One region of the Pseudomonas sp. S2_C03 genome, then DNA from elsewhere that is predicted to be linked to it. Evidence: riboswitches for the same ligand, from Rfam matches in the RefSeq annotation. Region 1 holds a riboswitch; each other region holds the start of a gene.
What was found. Region 1 has a riboswitch for cobalamin ahead of cobW (cobalamin biosynthesis protein CobW). Riboswitches for the same ligand answer to the same signal wherever they lie in the genome.

Region 1 (6,301 bases):
CGGGATATTGCGACGAAACGGACGCAGGTGCGGCGCTTCCGGGCTGGATTGAGCAAAGCCGGTGGTGTTGAGGATCACCGCCGCGTCGACCTGGTCCAGCCAGTCCTCGACCACCGTCAGGCAACCGGGCTCTTTCAGGCTGGCCACCGCAATCGGCACGGGATTGAGCCCCGCCGCTTGCAAGCGCTGGCAGAACACATCGATGAAGCCCGTGTTCGCCGCCTGCAAGTGCGAGCGGTAAAACAGCACTGCCGCCACTGGCTTCCCGGCCTCCCAGTCGGCTTGCCAGTCGCTGAGCACAGCCGGGCTTTTGCTCGGGTGATAGATCGCGGTGCGCGGCAGGGCTTGGGGTTCACTCCAGGTGTAATCGCGACCGAGCCAGCGACTCGCCAAACAGCGGAACAGGTCCAGGGCGTTGGCCATGCCGCCCTGGCGCAGGTAGTGCCAGAGCCGGTCACGCTCTTCGACCGCTACCGTGCTCAGGTCGCTGAGTTCGGGGTCCGGGCGGTCGTCACCGGGCACCAGAATCAATTGCACGCCGCGCCGGGACAGCTCGATCAGTTGCTCGACGCCATAGCGCCAATAGGCGATGCCGCCGTGCAGCGAAATCAGGATCACCTTGGCATGGCGCAACACTTCATCGACGTACAAATCCACCGAGGCGTGATTCTGCACCTGCATCGGATTGGCCAGGCGCACGCTCGGGTAATCGTCGGGTAACTGTTGCGCGGCCTCGGCGAGCAAGGCGAGGCTGGAGTCGCCACTGCACAGGATCACCAGCTCGGCGGGGGTTTGTCCAAGGTCGGCGATGTTGTCATCCGACACGAAACCGCCGGGCTGGGTCCTGAGCAGGTGCATGGGTTACACGCTGAGCGCGGCGCGCAGTTGCGCTTCGAGTTGCACGGCGTCCAGCGCCTGGCCGATCAGTACCAGGCGTGTGGTGCGCGCTTCATCGGCGCCCCACTGGCGGTCGAAGTGCTTGTCGAAGCGTGTGCCCACACCTTGGATCAGCAGGCGCATCGGCTTATTGGGGATCGCCGCGAAGCCCTTGACGCGCAGGATGTCGTGCTTGATCACCAACTGGGTCAGCGCATCCAGCAACAGGCTCTCGTCGGCCTGGGGCAATTCGATGGAGATGGAGTCGAACGCGTCGTGATCGTGATCGTCCTCGCCTTCGTGGTGGTGATCGTGGTGACTGTGACGGCTGTCGATGTGTTCTTCGGAACCAGCACCCAGGCCGATCAGCACATCGAGCGGCAAGCGACCGCTGCTGGCTTCGATGATCTTGACCGCCGGCGGCAATTCTTCGGCGACTTCCAGGCGCACGCGGGCCAGGTCTTCAGGGTTGATCAGGTCGGCCTTGTTGAGAATCACCAGGTCGGCGCTGGCCAGTTGGTCGGCGAACAGCTCGTGCAGGGGCGACTCGTGGTCCAGGTTCGGGTCGAGTTTACGCTGGGCGTCGACCTGATCCGGGAACGCGGCGAAAGTGCCAGCAGCGACGGCCGGGCTGTCGACCACGGTGATCACCGCGTCGACTGTGCAGGCGCTGCGGATTTCCGGCCACTGAAAGGCTTGCACCAATGGCTTGGGCAGTGCCAGACCAGAGGTTTCGATGAGGATGTGGTCGAGGTCGCCCCGGCGCGCCACCAGTTCGCGCATCACCGGGAAGAACTCCTCCTGCACGGTGCAGCACAGGCAGCCGTTGGCCAGCTCGAAGACACGACCGACGGCTTCTTCCTCGGTGCAGCCGATGGAGCACTGCTTGAGGATTTCGCCATCGATGCCCAGCTCGCCGAACTCGTTGACGATTACGGCGATACGACGGCCCTGGGCGTTGTCGAGCATGTGGCGCAGCAAGGTGGTCTTGCCCGAGCCGAGAAACCCGGTGACGATAGTGACGGGGAGTTTGGCCAGTGTTTTCATCGGATGCCCTTTGGCAAGGTGGCGGGCATACGGGACGACAAGCGCTGCAACAGCGGTGCGCGCAAGAGTTTCGCCACCGGATCACCCCGCCCGGTTGTAGTGAGAATCTGGATCGAGGCAGGTCTCCTGGCTGACAGTGTGCCGGGCGGTTGGCCCGGCATTCGCTGCGCCTTCCCGCGAACCCATTGTGCAGGGCTTGCAGTGGCGTGGCAGCGAACATCACCGTTCACAGTTGCGGGGGCAGCCGCGGCATTGACCGCGTTCCCTTCTTAGCTTCGACAATGGCGAAGAACCTCGAAGCGACAAGGCTACGCATGGTCTGTGGGCGGGTCAAATTCTTGTGGCGGCAATCGGGACGCCATCGCGGGCAAGCCCGCTCCCACAATGGGCCGGTGTCCGCAGTCCCCTGTGGGAGCGGGCTTGCTCGCGATGGGCGCGACCCGGTCTCGATTGACGGCAAAGCCGCCCCATGCTCTCCTACACGCCTTGTTACGGGTGCCCTTCACAGGGTGAAACGGGAAACCGGTGAATCATGTGCTTTACTCAAGCCCATGTCAGTCCGGTGCTGCCCCCGCAACGGTAAGCGAGCGAAGAATCAGATCCACTGTGCCGATCATCGGCATGGGAAGGCGATTCTTGCAGGTTTCGGCAGATGCCCAAGCCCCTCGCGAGCCCGGAGACCGGCCCGCAACACACAGTGACGATACGATCACGAAAACAACAAACCCGCGGTGGGCGGGCGCTGTTTGAACCTCTGCGTGCACGCTACGCAGGGTGTCTGCATGCGCTCTCGTCACCCTGACAGAACAGAGGGAAGCGCCATGTCGATCATCAGCAGCACCGGCCACGCACCGGCCAGCAGCCACACAACCACCCTGACCCAACGCCTGACCGTCGCCGTCTGCGCATCAATCCTGGGCGCGTGCCTGGTCTACTTCGCCGGTTTCTCGCACATCGAAGCGGTCCACAACGCCGCCCACGATACCCGCCACAGCGCCGCGTTCCCTTGCCATTGAGACCTGACGACATGATCAAGCGTATCGCGCAAACCGCAGGTTTTTCCGGACTGCTGGCCGCCCTGCTGCTCACGCTGCTGCAAAGTTTCTGGGTTTCGCCGCTGATTTTGCAGGCCGAAACCTACGAGAAATCCGAGCCTGCCGCCGTTGAAGTGCATGAACATGCTGCCGGCACGGCCGCGCACAGCCACGACACCGAAGCCTGGGAGCCGGAAGACGGCTGGCAGCGCGTGCTGTCGACCACCGGTGGCAACCTTGTCGTCGCCGTCGGTTTTGCACTGATGCTCGCCGGTCTCTACACCCTGCGCGCACCGACCAAAACTGCACAGGGCCTGCTCTGGGGCCTGGCGGGCTACGCCACTTTCGTGCTGGCGCCAACCCTCGGCCTGCCCCCTGAACTGCCGGGCACCGCCGCGGCGGATCTCGCGCAACGGCAAATGTGGTGGATCGGCACCGCCGCTTCGACCGCTGTCGGCATTGCCCTGATCGTGTTCAGCCGCCATTGGCTGATGAAATTGCTGGGCGTGGCGATCATCGCCGTTCCGCATGTGATCGGCGCACCGCAGCCGGAGGTGCATTCGATGCTCGCGCCAGAAGCGTTGGAATCGCAATTCAAGATGGCTTCGCAACTGACTAACGTCGCGTTTTGGTTGGCCCTTGGCTTGCTCAGCGCGTGGCTGTTCCGTCGTCAGAACCAGGCATGATCATTGAAAGCACAGCGCCGACCCTGGTGGTCGGCCTGGGCTGTCAGCGCGGCTGCCCGGTCGAAACGCTGCGCGCTTTGCTCGACCAGGTCCTCCAGGCTCATCAAATCGAACTGCGTCAAATACAGGCCCTGGCCAGCATCGACCTGAAACGTGACGAGCCCGGCCTGATCGAACTGGCTGCACAACTCGACCTGCCGCTGACGTATTTCAGCAGTGAACAACTGGCGCCCTACGAGCCGTGCTTAAGCCACCGTTCGCAGATCGCCTTCGAACGCACCGGCTGCTACGGCGTGGCCGAGAGCACCGCCCTCGCCCTCGCCGAACAACTCACTCAGGCACCGGCGACCTTGCTGATTTCACGACAAAAATACGCCCAGGCGACACTGGCATTGGCCGGCGCAGCGTAAAATCCCGATAATCCCCGCCCCTGAACATGAGCAATCTTCATCTGAAGCCTTGCCCAACCCTTTTTTGACAGGAAACGACGATGACCGTCTACTTCATTGGCGCAGGTCCTGGCGACCCGGAACTGATCACGGTCAAAGGCCAGCGCCTGATCCGCAGCTGTCCGGTGATCATCTATGCCGGCTCCCTTGTGCCCGCCGCCGTGCTGGAGGGCCATAGCGCCGAACAGGTGGTCAACAGCGCCGAACTGCACCTGGAGCAGATCATCGAACTGATCAAGGGCGCTCATGCCAATGGCCAGGACGTGGCGCGGGTGCATTCCGGGGACCCGTCCCTGTATGGCGCGATTGGCGAGCAGATCCGCTATTTGCGCGAGCTGGGCATACCATTCGAGATCGTCCCCGGCGTCACTGCGACGGCGGCCTGCGCCGCATTGCTGGGCGCAGAACTGACTCTGCCGGACGTATCACAGAGTGTGATCCTGACCCGTTACGCCGATAAGACCGCGATGCCGGTCGGTGAAGAGCTGGGCAGTCTGGCGCAGCACGGGGCGACCATGGCGATTCATCTGGGCGTCAACCATTTGCGCAAAATCCTGGCTGAATTGCTGCCGCATTACGGCGCCGATTGCCCCATTGCCGTGATACACCGGGCGACCTGGCCGGATCAGGACTGGGTAGTGGGGACGATCGAGGATATTGCCGCAAAGGTTGAGGCCAAGGGGTTTCGGCGCACGGCGTTGATTCTGGTTGGGCGGGTGCTGGGCAGTGATCAGTTCAGTGAGTCGTCGTTGTATCGGGCTGGGCATGCGCATCTGTATCGCCCTTGAGGCCCTCGAATTTGACGCATAAAAAAACGGCGCTCACGGGGCGCCGTTTTTCATGTCGCAGCGAACACCTTAGTAGTAGGCGTTTTCTTTCTGCGTGTGGTCGGTCACGTCGCGAACGCCCTTGAGCTCGGGGATGCGCTCGAGCAAGGTCCGCTCGATGCCTTCCTTCAAGGTTACGTCGGCCTGGCCGCAGCCCTGGCAACCGCCGCCGAACTGCAGAACGGCGATGCCGTCCTCCACCACGTCGATCAGGCTGACCTGACCGCCGTGGCTGGCCAGCCCCGGATTGATCTCGGTTTGCAGGTAGTAATTGATACGCTCGTTGATCGGGCTGTCGGCGTTGACCATCGGTACTTTGGCGTTTGGCGCCTTGATGGTCAGTTGGCCACCCATACGATCGGTGGCGTAGTCGACGACCGCGTCATCCAGGAAAGCTTCACTGAACGAGTCGATGTAGGCAGTGAAGCTTTTCAGCCCCAATGCGGTGTCTTCGGGTTTTTCCTCGCCCGGCTTGCAATAGGCAATGCAGGTTTCCGCGTATTGGGTGCCGGGCTGGGTGATGAAGACGCGGATGCCGATGCCTGGAGTGTTCTGCTTGGAGAGCAGATCGGCCAGGTAATCGTGGGCGGCGTCGGTGATAGTAATAGCAGTCATGGAAACTCCTCACAGGCTTGGGCGCAGTTTACGCCAATCATCGCGCCGCACAAAGTCCTAGTATTTTTGTCGGGAAATAACCGACTGACTTTGGCGGGCGGATTCACCGTCAATCCGCTGTTTTAGCCACCGATAGCTGCACTTTTCCACCCATTGATAACTTGCCCAAGCCCCTGCGCCGATGGCAACGACGCATACGATGAACATCACGTACGGGTCTACCCCGTAGCGCTGCGCGATAAAGCCGCCTGCCGACAATACCAACACGTGCATCAAATACACCGAGTAGGAGCAATCCCCTAGCCATTTCAGCAGCCGGCGATTCTCGAAAAAGCGCTCCAACGCCATGCAGGCCATCACCAGCACCGCACTGGGCAAGCCCCAGGCGAGAAAGCGTGGTTGCGGCGGCAGGTGGTAAATGATCAGCAGCGCACCACCGATCCCCATGAGGGGCAGATACAAGCCGGGCTTGATCCACCCACGGCGGTAGATCATGCCGATGGCGATGCCCAACAGGAACTCATACACGATGCTCGACCGGTAAAACTCGCTGATCCAGCCATAGCCGGTCCAGGCCTCACAAACCGCAAACAGCAGCGCCGCGACGATCAGCAGCCGCCATTGCAGGCGGAACAACAGCGCCCAGGCAAACAGCACGTAAAACAGCATTTCGTAATTGAGCGTCCAGCCGACAGTGAGCGTCGGATAAATCCCGTAGCCGCCGGGGTTTTGGGTGGGAATGAACAGCAACGACAAGAGGAAATGCG
Region 2 (6,301 bases), 430 kb from region 1:
TGTTCGGCATTCCCGCCTGCTGCCGAAAAATGGTGATCGATGAAACCTCTACTGCTCACCCTGGGCGCACTCCTGATCAGCCCATGTGCCTTCGCCATGGATGGAGAGTCCTGGTACTTCCAGACAAGCGCCTACACCAAACACTGGAAACCCGATCCTGATCACAACAACCGCCAAAAGCTGATCGGCGTAGAACGCAATCGTGAAGACGGCTCGCTTTGGGGAGGCGCGACGTTTCTCAACTCCTTCGACCAGCGCTCGTACTACGGTTATTACGGGCATCGTTGGGTGGCTGACGAGTATCCGGTGTACGCCAAGCTCAGTGGCGGTCTGGTTCATGGCTACAAAGGCAAATACAAGGACCGGATTCCACTCAATCGCTACGGCGTTGCACCGGTACTTGTTCCGGCGATTGGCACGTTTTACGGGCCGGTCGGTGCCGAGCTGGTAATCCTGGGTGGCGCTGCGGCCATGATTAATGTGGGTTACCGGTACTGACCATCGGGCGCCCGATATTTCCAAAGCGCCAAGCCTTCCGCGAGCCTCAGGGTGGCGCGCGTACCACGGGCCGGTTCACTCCATGCGGATACCGGTCAGCCCACCCTCCCCTGAAACCCAGCAATTTCCTCGGTTATTGACTGTAATCATTTTGTCATGATATCAGTTTGGCATTGCGCCAATTTTCGAGTATTTTGCCTTCCATTGTCCGATGTAGAGCTATGGAAAGCAGCAATGACCGCACAACCTTCAGCCGTAATCAAACAAGCGACTTACCTGGGCTACGAAATCCTCGTCGAAACGTTTGGCCCCATCAAAGTGGAACCCCGCGAGGCCCAAAGCCTGCAGAGCCATCACACCACGACCGTTTCGGTCTGGTACGACGGCCAGGAAATCCGGGAGGCGCGCGAGACGCCGGCGCTGAGGTTCGTGACCCGTGAGGATGCTGCAGAGCTGGGTTTGGAAATCGGCCAGATGATCGTCGATCAACGTCGCGAGTCCACCCCATCCAGCGTGACGGCCTTTAAACTGCCGCGTCTGCGGTTTTCGTTGCTCAGCTGACACACCAATGGGCTACTTGTCGTGACGCGGGTCATCCGCGTCATTGATGTACTTGAGCCCCAGAGGCCCGATCCCATACACCTGCGACACATACTCACCGGACTTCGCCCAGTGGGAAGTGCGGCGTGTTCGCCGGCAGCACGACCACACTGCCCGGCCCGTAGGCCACAAGTTTGTCGGCGTCGAAGGTGCTGCCCTGGCCGATATAGAACACGCCGGAAATGACGGTATAGATGCGATCTTCCGAGTGGGTATGCGGCATCAGTTTCAAGCCGTTCGGTACTTTGACCCTGACCACATAAGGCCCCGACTGACTCGGGTTGCCAACGATCACCGCCAGTTTGGCGCCGTCGGGGAACGCGGGAAAACCCTGCCATTGCACATCTTCGCTGCGCATTGACGAAAATTGCTTGTTGTCCAGCGCCTCGGCGTTCGCGGGAGCGCAGAGGGTGGTGGTCGTCGCGGCGAGAAGCAAGGCGTGGAGAGCGTGGCGTAAGCCAATGGTTTTCATGTGTGCGTTCCCTCAAAGCTGTCGCGGCGCACCGCCTGCGAACTGGAACGCGATGATAATTTTTGCCCGGGACGCGGATAAATCACGTCCCGGGCACTTCTGTTCTTACACCGCGTAACAAACTATCGAGGGTTGTTACGCAGAATGGAGAAGTTCAGCGCAGCGGCGACACAGAGCCAGGCGAGGTAGGGAAACAGGATCAAACCGGTAATCAGGTCCAGGCGCAGGGCCATGACGACCATGGCCGCGACCACCAGCCACAACACCACCAGAATCACCATCCCCGCCAACACGTGATGCGCGCCGAAGAATACCGGCGTCCACAAGGTGTTGAGCGCGATTTGCGCGGCCCAGAGTGCCAACACGATCTGGCTGCCGGGGATCAGGCTCAAGCGGTAGCCGGCCCAGGCGAGCAGCAGGTAGATGATCGTCCAGGCAACCGGGAACAACCAGTTGGGCGGCGTGAAGCCTGGCTTGACCAGCGACTGGTACCACTCGCCCGGCTTGAACAGCACACCGGTGCTGGCGGCCGCCGCGCAGGCCAGGAGGAAGATGAAGAAGGTCATGGTCATGATCGGTCCCTGTGTCGGTGTATTTGGAACTTGGACGGGTGCTGACCCGTTAAAAGTTCACGGCGTACAAGGTGAAAAAAACCACGTTCCCCCTCGGCGGCCTGATCGACTACCATACGCCGCCGGTTCCCGAACGGGACTAATAGGGAATTCGAAACGCCGCAACGGGCGTCAATCGAAACTGCCCCCGCAACTGTAGATGCTGAGCCTGCTCCTCGATAGTCACTGGACCTGATCCGGGAAGGCTGGAGCGTGGCGACGACGCATCAGTCAGGAGACCTGCCGGCCAAGCAAATCACTAACCGGCGGGGTGTCCGGGGAGGACATCCGTGCCGAGCGGCCTTGCCCAGCTTTTACAGCAGCGTTCGATGGTGTGTTTCCAGACCCGTACCGCGCCCGTTTCAAGTCCGGTTCAAATGGAGATTGCCCCATGCTGTTGCCCCGCCTTACTGCGCTGTTCACCAGCCTTGGCCTGTGCGCCTTCGCACAAGCCGCCCCGACGCAGTACCCGCTGACCATCGACAACTGCGGCACTCCCCTCACCTTTGCTCACGCGCCAACCCGCGCCGTGACGATTGGCCAGGCCGGCACCGAGATGCTGTATGCCTTGGGCCTGGGCAACAAGGTGGCCGCCACTTCGCTGTGGTTCAACGATGTGCTGCCGGCTTACAAGACGCAAAACGACAAGGTCGAACGCCTGGCGAACAACGAGCCGAGTTTTGAAGCCGTGATCGGCAAGCGTCCGGAACTGGTGACCGTGGAGTTCGAATGGATGGTCGGGCCACAAGGCGCGGTCGGCACCCGTGAACAGTTTCATGAACTGAAGATCGCGACCTACCTGCTCCCGTCCGACTGCGAGGGCAAGGACAATCGGGTAGGCGCCGACGGCACGCGCCTGGAGCCGTTTCGCATTGACACCATTTACAAGAGCATCGAGCAACTGGCACAGATTTTCGACGTGCAGGACCGTGGCGAGCAGTGGGTCACCGAGCTTAAAGCCAAGCTGGCCGCCTCCGTGGCCAAGGTCCAGCAAAAAGGTGTCAAACAGGCCAGTGCCCTGGTGTGGTTTTCCAGCACCGACATGAACGTCGATCCGTTTGTGGCCGGGCACAAGGGCATTCCGGACTTCATGCTCAGCACCCTGGGCGTGCGTAACGTGGTGGACTCCGATGAAGAATGGCCAACCGTGGGCTGGGAAACCATCGCCAAGGCCAACCCGACTTTCCTGGTGATCGCACGCATGGACCGTCGCCGCTTCCCGGCGGATGACCATGAGAAAAAACTGGCCTTCCTGCGCAGCGATCCGGTCACCCGCAACATGGACGCGGTGAAGCACAACCGCATCATCATCGTCGACGCCATGGCCTTGCAGGCCAGCGCTCGGATGTTCGACGGCCTCGAGCAACTGGCCACGGCCATCGACGGTTACGATCTGCCGAAATGACTGCAGCCTTGATACGTACATTGCTTGCGCTGGTGATGCTGTCGCTGGCGGTGCTGGCAGGTGTTGCCATTGGTGAAACGCCCATCGACCCGCTCGTGGTGCTCCAGGTGCTGGCCAATAAACTGTGGGGCGCGGGTTATGCGCTGAACCCCATCGATGAAGGCATCGTCTGGAACTACCGCCTGACCCGAGCGCTGGTGGCCGCCGCTTGCGGCGCCGGGCTGGCGACGTGCGGAGTCATCTTGCAATCCTTGTTGCGCAATCCGTTGGCGGAACCTTATCTGCTGGGCATCAGCGCGGGTGCTTCGACGGGTGCCGTCCTGGTAGCGTTGCTGGGTGTCGGCGCGGGTTTGCTGACGTTGTCGGCGGGGGCCTTTGTCGGCGCCATGACCGCCTTTGCGCTGGTGGTGTTGCTGGCGCGAGTCAGCGGTACGTCGGGGGGGACCGGGCAGATTATCCTGGCGGGCATTGCCGGGTCGCAACTATTCAATGCAATGACCGCATTCCTGATCACCAAGTCCGCCAGTTCCGAGCAGGCGCGCGGCATTCTGTTCTGGTTGCTGGGCAATCTCAGTGGTGTGCGCTGGCCGTCGGTGTGGCTGGCGGTACCGGTGGCCGTCGCTGGCCTGGTCGTGTGTTTATGGCATCGGCGTGCGCTGGATGCGTTTACCTTTGGCGTCGACTCGGCGGCGTCATTGGGCATTGCGGTACGGCGCGTGCAGTTGGTGCTCATTGGTTGCGCAGCGCTGGTGACGGCGGTGATGGTGTCGATTGTCGGCTCCATCGGCTTCGTCGGGCTGGTGATTCCCCATGCGGCTCGGCTGATGCTGGGCACCGGGCATTCGCGGCTGTTACCGGCCAGCGCCTTGGGCGGTGCGTTGTTCCTGATTGCAGCGGATGTGTTATCGCGAACCTTGATCAAGGGTCAGGTGATTCCGGTCGGTGTGATTACCGCACTGGTTGGCGCACCGGTGTTTGCGCTGATTCTGATTGGTCGGAGGAATGCTCGATGAGTGTCTTGAGCTGCTCTGGCCTGGGCTTTCGCGTGCGGGACGCCGAACTGCTCAATGACATTGATCTTGAGGTCCGGTTGGGCGAAACCCTGGGCATCGTCGGCCCGAATGGATCGGGCAAATCGACGCTGCTGAAGTTGCTGGCCGGGTTGCGTGCACCGGCGACCGGAGACGTGCGCCTGGGTGGCCAGCGCTTGGGCGAGCTGTCGCGACGCAGCATCGCGCAGCAGTTGGCAGTGGTCGAGCAACAGGCGGATACCGACGAGGCCATTCGGGTATTTGATGCGGTGGCGTTGGGGCGTACACCGTGGCTGTCAGCGTTGAGCCCATGGTCGAGCGAAGATGACGCCATTGTCCGCCAGGCGTTGCATGACGTGGATGCCGCGCACCTGAGCAAGCGCACCTGGCGCAGCCTGTCGGGTGGCGAGCGCCAACGCGTACACATCGCCCGAGCCCTCGCCCAACGGCCGCAGATCTTGTTGTTGGATGAGCCGACCAATCATCTGGATATCCAGCATCAACTGGCGATTCTTCGCGAGGTGCAGTCATTGCCTGTCACCACATTGATTGCACTGCATGACCTCAATCAGGCGCTGACGTGTGATCGCCTGGCGGTGCTTGATCACGGCCGGTTAGTGGCGCTCGGCAAACCGCTTGAGGTGCTGACGCCGCAACGGTTGCTCGACACCTTTGGCGTGCAGGCACATTACCTGACCGACCCGTTCGATGGCGCGCAGATACTGAGGTTGCGCTCTACCTGATGCAGCGTTGATGCAGGAGCGAGCACGCTCGCGATGGAGTCAGAGCCACCGCCGGGCATCAGGCCGCCAGCGTCTACGCCAACGACCATCGCGAGTGAAACTCCTGCATGTCATGCGTTGATCAGCGAATAAACGCCGCCAGATCGGCATTCAATTTATCGATCGCAGCCTTGAAGTCCTTGGTGCTGATTTTCTCGCTCTCGTTCGACAACTGGGTGCCGAACACCTTGCGCACGACCTTGGCTACGGTCTGGTTGGTCTTGGCGTCGATGAATTCGGCTTCGATGAACAGGTTGGTGTCTTGATCGCGGTAACCGGTAGCCGCCTGAGTCGCCCCGACCACGGCCGCGATAGGGACGACTTCGTACCATTTCATGCCTTCGTTGGACGCACTCACGCCGGTGATCGCGGCACGCAGGATCAGCGCCTTGGAGCCGGCAGGTGCCGTGCTGCTCACCACCCGGTATTTCTGCCCCAGCGTGCTTTTGGCCTTGCCGGTCATGTAACTCTGCAATTCGTCCAGGGTCTGCCGGTTCACCCGTTCGTTGGGCTTGGGCGCCGGATAAAGTTCCAGCCTGTTGAACACCACCGTGTCGTACGCATTCGGATTCCACGACGGGCTGACCCAGCGCATGGCCTTCTCGCCGCTGGTGGTGGTGACTTCACTGAGGTTGTTGTAGTTGGGAAGAAAGCCCGAGTATTGAGCGCGCTCTGTCACTTTCGAGGTACAACCGCCGAGCAACAGAACCGCCAATGTCACGCCGACAAACAGGTTACGGGATAGCTTCATGGGCAATGCTCCTGGAAAATCAGGGTTTGATGAGGAGAACATCTGGAACCGCAAGCTCGCCGTTATCATCGGTTCGCCTGCGCTACGTCACCGCAGAAAATATCGCCGTCGCCATCCGACGGCGCACTGCGCACCACAATCGAATGCGCGC
Region 3 (6,301 bases), 1.6 Mb from region 1:
CCTTCACCGAAGTGATGTAGTCCGGCACCAGGTCACTGCCGATTTCATCGCGCTCGTTGACCGCTGTCCACAGCGCGCCGCTCTGCGGTTCCCACGCCATGCCGTTGGGGTTGCGCAAGCCCGAGGCGAATATCCGGTGGTTGCCAGTGGCACGATCCACTTCCCAGATTGCCGCGCGTCCTTCTTCCTTGTCCATGCCGTTTTCGCCGACGTTACTGTTGGAGCCCACCGTGACGTACAGCTTGCTGCCGTCCTTGCTTGCGATGACGTTTTTTGTCCAATGGTGATTCAGCGTGCCACCCGGCAGGTCAATCACCTTCATGGGTTGGGATTTGATCGTGGTGTCGCCTTGCTGGTAATTGAAACGCAGCAGTCTGTCGGTGTCGGCGACGTACAGGTCATTACCGACCAGTGTCATGCCGAAGGGGGAGTTGAGGTTTTCCAGGAACACGGTACGGATTTCGGCGATGCCATCGTGGTCTTTGTCGCGCAGCAACGTGATGCGGTTGGGGCTGGGTACGGCAGCCCCGGCACGGCTCATGACTTTCTTGGTGATCCAGCCCTTGATGCCTTTATCGTCATCGGGTTTGGGCGGCGCATTGGTTTCGGCCACCAGCACGTCGCCGTTGGGCAGTACGTAGAGCCAGCGTGGGTGATCGAGGCCTTCGGCAAATGCAGCCACCTGAGTGCCCGCTGCTGCCGTCGGTTTGGCGCCGGCCGGCCAGCCGATGGCCGGGGCGATGTTCATTGTCGGGAACAGTGTCTTGTTCGGTTCTGGCAGTTGCGGGGATGGGCCGGTGCCGTCGGAGACCTGCAGGGTGGAAGTTTCACCGCAGGCAGCGAGCCCGGCGGCCATGGTGATGACGAGAGCGAGCTGGGGCTTGCGCATGCTGAACTTCCCTAAGAATGCAGTGATCTGATCAGTAGAGAAGCGCAAGCCCGAGATGGTTCAACCGGTCAGCCGTGAGCTTCCTTGAACAACACCGCGATGCCCGGATGATAGTTGCCCGCTTCGTTGCGTAATTTGCGGTAGGCGTAGGGGAAGTACCAGGCGACCGCGCAGGAATGTTCTTTTTGCAGGTCATCGACCATGTCCTGCAGCTCTTCCGGCGTGGCGCCGTGCTGGGCTTTTTGCGGGGCCACGAACAGGCAGCCCAGTTTCAGGTCGCTGCTGTAGCTGATGCGTTTGGCGTCGCTGGTGATTTCCGCCAACGCCTGGGTCAGGTTGAGACTGTTGACCCGTGGCCAGCGTTGGGTGGCCTGAAGATACGCGCGCGTTTCGCTGGAGGCGATGAACAGATTGGCGCGGGCGTTGCGTTCGCCTTCCTCAAGCTGCTTGCGGGTCTGGGTGTCTTGCAGGGTGACCATTTCGGCCATCCAGGCGGCGGCCGCGAGCAAACCCAGATTGGCTTTTTCGTCGTACCAGTAAGGTGTGTCGTTATCGCCCCGTACGGCGTTGTAGCGGTCTATACAATCAAACCAGCGTTCCAGCAGCGGGCGCAGGAATTCCAGTCGCGGATTGCTGATAATCATGCCTTGCATGGTGCTCACCCTTGTTCTTGTGATGTGGGGTTGTGGCTCTTTGATATCACTGCTGGGAGTCTGGCACAAGATTGGCGTCATTTTATTGATCGACGGCAGTTATTCATCCGCCAGCCTCCCGGCTTTAATTGACGCTCCACCCCCAACCCTCTAACCTTCGCGGCTTGTTTCAGGTGCTCTGTGACCCAGGTCGGCAGAGTGAAACAGGGAAGCCGGTGAGTGCGTGCACGATCCCGGCGCTGCCCCCGCAACGGTAAATGAGTGAAAGCTGCGCCTTGAGCCACTGTGTCGATCGCGACATGGGAAGGCGCGCAGTCCGGCGTGATGCCGCTCATGAGCCCGGAGACCGGCCTGATTCAATCCAGCGACATCACGGTGGGCGATGTCGGGCTTCTTGCCATCTGTTTCTTGTGCCTGCCCGCCGTTATCCCGCCTCAACGGAGAGCTCCCCCATGACCGATACCCCAGATCGTGACGAACGCCATTTGGCGCGCATGTTGCGTAAAAAAGCCGTGATCGACGAACGCATCGCCAACTCGCCAAACGAATGCGGCCTGCTGCTGGTGCTCACCGGCAATGGGAAAGGCAAAAGCAGCTCGGCGTTTGGCATGCTCGCCCGTTCCATGGGCCATGGCATGCAGTGCGGCGTGGTGCAGTTCATCAAGGGTCGCAACAGTACCGGTGAAGAATTGTTTTTCCGCCGCTTCCCGGAGCAGGTGCGTTTCCACGTGATGGGCGAAGGCTTTACCTGGGAAACCCAGGACCGCCAGCGTGACATCGCTGCCGCCGAAGCGGCCTGGGCGGTGTCCCGCGAGTTGCTGCGCGATCCGTCGATTGGTCTGGTGGTGCTGGATGAGTTGAACATCGCTCTCAAGCACGGCTACCTCGACCTCGATCAGGTCCTCAGCGACCTGCAAGCGCGTCCGCCGATGCAGCACGTGGTGGTGACCGGCCGCGGCGCCAAACCCGAGATGATCGAGTTGGCCGACACCGTTACCGAAATGGGCATGATCAAGCACGCCTTCCAGGCCGGTATCAAGGCGCAGAAGGGCGTTGAACTGTGAGTGAGCCACGTCATTGCCCGGCGGTATTGATTGCCGCGCCGGCCTCCGGTCAGGGCAAGACCACCGTCACCGCCGCCCTGGCGAGGTTGCATCGCAACCAGGGGCGCAAGGTGCGCGTCTTCAAGTGTGGCCCGGACTTTCTCGACCCGATGATCCTCGAGCGCGCCAGCGGTGCGCCGGTGTATCAATTGGACATGTGGATGGTCGGCGAGCAGGAAAGCCGGCGACTGTTGTGGGAAGCCGCCGCCGAGGCTGACCTGATTCTCATTGAAGGGGTCATGGGCCTGTTCGACGGTACCCCGTCCAGCGCCGACCTGGCGCGTCACTTCGGTGTGCCTGTACTCGCGGTGATTGACGGCACGGCCATGGCGCAGACCTTTGGCGCCCTGGCACTGGGCCTGGCCCGCTATCAACCGGACCTGCCGTTTGCCGGTGTGCTGGCCAACCGGGTCGGCACCCTGCGCCATGCGCAATTGCTCGAAGGCAGCCTGACCGAAGGTTTGCGCTGGTACGGCGCGCTGTCCCGGGAAACCGGAATCGAGCTGCCGAGCCGACACCTGGGCCTGGTTCAGGCCAGTGAATTGAACGATCTGGATCTGCGTCTCGATGCTGCTGCCGATGCCCTGGCCAGCAGTTGCGAAGTCGCGCTGCCGCCCGCCGTGGCGTTTGCGGCCCCCGAAGTGATCGCGGTCGATCCTTGGCTGGCCGGCGTGCGCATTGCCGTGGCGCGTGATGAAGCCTTTGCGTTCACCTATGGCGCCAGCCTGGACCTGCTGCGGGCGATGGGCGCCGAGTTGGCATTCTTCTCGCCGATTCGTGACACGCAACTGCCGCTCGCCGACAGCCTCTACTTGCCCGGCGGTTACCCGGAACTGCACCACGTGGCGCTGGCGCAGAACACGTCGATGCTAGAAGCGATCCGCGCCCACCATGCAGCCGGCAAACCGTTGCTGGCCGAATGCGGCGGCATGCTCTACCTGCTTGATTCGTTGACGGATGTCGAGGGCACTCGCGCCGAGTTGGCCGGCTTGCTGGCGGGGGATGCGGTGATGCAGAAACGCCTGGCGGCGCTCGCCTTGCAGGCGGTTGAATTACCGGAAGGCTCGCTGCGCGGGCACACCTATCACCATTCGCTGACCACCACCGGGCTGGCTCCGATTGCTCGCGGCCTGAGCCCGAACGGGGGGCGCGGCGCGGAGGCCGTTTATCGTGAGGGGCGGATGACGGCTTCTTATGTGCATTTTTATTTTCCGTCAAATCCTCCTGCGATTGCTGCGCTTTTTGCGCCGGACCTTACGGACGCCATCGCGGGCAAGCCCGCTCCTACAGGGGGCGAGTGTATTGGTGTAGGAGCGGGCTTGCCCGCGATAGGGTCATGACCGATAACGCCTTCTCCGAGGCCGAACGCCAAGCGGTCTACCGCGCCATCGCCGAACGCCGTGACATGCGTCACTTCACGGGTGGCACCGTAGAACCTGAGCAACTGCGGCGCCTGCTCGAAGCCGCACACCAGGCGCCGAGCGTTGGCCTGATGCAGCCGTGGCGTTTCATCCGCATCAGCGACCGCAGCCTGCGCGGCAGGATCCAGTCGCTGGTGGAGGAAGAGCGCATGCGCACCGCTGAGGCCCTCGGCGAGCGCAGTGACGAATTCATGAAGCTGAAAGTGGAAGGTATCAACGACTGCGCCGAGGTGCTGATTGCGGCGCTGATGGACGACCGCGAACGGCATATTTTCGGCCGCCGCACGTTGCCGGAAATGGACATGGCCTCGTTGTCCTGCGCGATCCAGAACCTGTGGCTGGCATCCCGCGCCGAAGGGCTCGGCATGGGTTGGGTTTCGTTGTTCGAGCCCCAGGCCCTGGCTGACCTGTTGGGGTTGCCCGCCGGGGCCAAGCCTTTGGCGATTCTCTGCCTGGGACCGGTCGAACAGTTTTATCCGGCACCGATGCTGGTGCTTGAAGGCTGGGCGCGGGAACGTCCATTAAGCGAAATGTTGTATGAGAATTATTGGGGAGTGAGTCAATGAGTGTGGCGTTGTTGAGTGTCGCTGCGGTGGCGCTGGATGCGCTGCTGGGCGAGCCCAAGCGCTGGCATCCGCTGGTCGCCTTCGGCCGTTTTGCCGACCGCATCGAACAACGTTTCAACGGGGGTGGTCGCGGCTGGCGCAGCCATGGCGTGACGGCCTGGGTGATTGCGGTCGTGCCGCTGACCTTGCTCGCCACGGCTTTTTCCTGGGCGCCTTATGTGGGTTGGATCGTCGAGATTCTCGCCCTCTATTGTGCGCTTGGCTTGCGCAGCCTGGGGGAGCACGTCGAGCCGGTTGCCAAGGCTTTGCGTAGCAATGATCTGGAGCAGGCGCGCCAGCGTGTCGGTTATCTGGTCAGTCGCCAGACCACTGAGCTGGATTCAACCGAAGTGGCCCGCGCCGCCACTGAATCGGTCCTGGAAAACGGCAGTGACGCCGTCTTCGCGGCGTTGTTCTGGTTTGCCGTGGCCGGCGCGCCAGGGGTGGTGCTCTATCGCTTGAGCAACACGCTGGACGCGATGTGGGGCTATCGCAACGAGCGTTTCGAACGCTTCGGCTGGGCGGCTGCGAAGATCGACGACGTGCTCAACTACATTCCTGCCCGATTGGTGGCGTTGACCTATGCACTGTTGGGCAAGACCCGACTCGCATTCAAATGCTGGCGCACACAAGGCCCCACCTGGGACAGCCCGAACGCCGGTCCGGTGATGGCCGCCGGGGCAGGCGCCCTGGGGGTCGAGTTGGGTGGGGCGGCGATTTATCACGGTGAGTTGCACCAGCGTCCCCAGTTGGGCGAAGGTGTGCCAGCGGACGCCGATTCCATTGATCGAGGCTGGCAACTGGTCCAGCGCGGGGTATGGTTATGGTTGCTGATTCTGTGTGTGGGAGCTGAATTTTATGCTTGAACACGGTGGTCGGTTGCGCAAGGCGGCGCTTGAATACGGCATTGCCGAAGCGGATTGGCTCGACCTGTCCAGCGGCCTTGCGCCCTGGCCGTTTGCCGTGCCGGACATTCCGCTGCGCGCCTGGGCGCGGTTGCCGGAAGCCGACGATGGCCTGGAGCAGGCGGCCTGCGAATACTACGGCGCCTCGCAGGTGCTGCCGGTAGCGGGCTCGCAAATGGCGATCCAGTTGCTGCCGCGTTTGCGTCGGGCCGGCAAGGTCGGAGTGCTGTCACCCTGTTACGCCGAACACGCCGAGGCCTGGCGCCGCAACGGCTACATCGTGCGTGAGGTGGTGGAACAGGAAGTCGATTTTTTCATCGACAACCTCGATGTGCTGGTGGTGGTCAATCCGAACAATCCAACCGGCTTGTGCATCGCGCCTACGCGTTTGCTGGAATGGCATTCCCGGTTGGCTCAACGGGGCGGCTGGCTGGTGGTGGACGAGGCGTTCATGGACAACACGCCGCAACTGAGCCTGGCACCTTTTTCCCATCAGGTCGGCCTGGTGGTGCTGCGCTCCTTTGGCAAGTTTTTTGGTTTGGCCGGCGTGCGCCTGGGGTTTGTCCTGGCCGAGCGCAAGTTGCTCAAGTTGCTTGCCGAACAAGTCGGACCCTGGGCCGTCAGTGGGCCGACCCGTGTGCTGGGGCGAGTCTGCCTGCTGGATAAACAGGCGCATGCCAGTCAGCGCGCGCGCAGCGATGCCGCCAGTGAGCGGCTGGTGACGC

Region 2: another riboswitch for cobalamin. It lies ahead of AB4N64_RS11555 (ABC transporter substrate-binding protein); the one in region 1 lies ahead of cobW (cobalamin biosynthesis protein CobW).
Region 3: another riboswitch for cobalamin. It lies ahead of cobO (cob(I)yrinic acid a,c-diamide adenosyltransferase); the one in region 1 lies ahead of cobW (cobalamin biosynthesis protein CobW).

The regions. Positions count from the first base shown of each region.
Region 1 is NZ_CP162766.1:2,135,316-2,141,616, reverse strand. It holds gene cobN (cobaltochelatase subunit CobN) at 1-858, opposite strand, end outside; gene cobW (cobalamin biosynthesis protein CobW) at 862-1,923, opposite strand; cobalamin riboswitch at 2,023-2,235, opposite strand; cobalamin riboswitch at 2,400-2,626, shown strand; gene AB4N64_RS09785 (CbtB domain-containing protein) at 2,745-2,939, shown strand; gene AB4N64_RS09780 (CbtA family protein) at 2,951-3,643, shown strand; gene AB4N64_RS09775 (cobalamin biosynthesis protein) at 3,640-4,053, shown strand; gene cobM (precorrin-4 C(11)-methyltransferase) at 4,134-4,880, shown strand; gene nfuA (Fe-S biogenesis protein NfuA) at 4,950-5,534, opposite strand; gene AB4N64_RS09760 (acyltransferase family protein) at 5,592-6,301, opposite strand, start outside.
Region 2 is NZ_CP162766.1:2,560,714-2,567,014, forward strand. It holds gene AB4N64_RS11535 (sn-glycerol-3-phosphate transporter) at 40-498, shown strand; gene AB4N64_RS11540 (hypothetical protein) at 733-1,059, shown strand; gene AB4N64_RS11545 (cupin domain-containing protein) at 1,154-1,570, opposite strand; gene tspO (tryptophan-rich sensory protein TspO) at 1,693-2,136, opposite strand; cobalamin riboswitch at 2,249-2,443, shown strand; gene AB4N64_RS11555 (ABC transporter substrate-binding protein) at 2,573-3,586, shown strand; gene AB4N64_RS11560 (FecCD family ABC transporter permease) at 3,595-4,599, shown strand; gene AB4N64_RS11565 (ABC transporter ATP-binding protein) at 4,596-5,360, shown strand; gene AB4N64_RS11570 (DUF3313 domain-containing protein) at 5,482-6,150, opposite strand; gene AB4N64_RS11575 (hypothetical protein) at 6,216-6,301, opposite strand, start outside.
Region 3 is NZ_CP162766.1:3,708,126-3,714,426, reverse strand. It holds gene AB4N64_RS17110 (PQQ-dependent sugar dehydrogenase) at 1-889, opposite strand, end outside; gene AB4N64_RS17105 (hypothetical protein) at 958-1,542, opposite strand; cobalamin riboswitch at 1,697-1,911, shown strand; gene cobO (cob(I)yrinic acid a,c-diamide adenosyltransferase) at 1,995-2,606, shown strand; gene AB4N64_RS17095 (cobyrinate a,c-diamide synthase) at 2,603-3,985, shown strand; gene bluB (5,6-dimethylbenzimidazole synthase) at 3,982-4,632, shown strand; gene cbiB (adenosylcobinamide-phosphate synthase CbiB) at 4,629-5,537, shown strand; gene cobD (threonine-phosphate decarboxylase CobD) at 5,530-6,301, shown strand, end outside.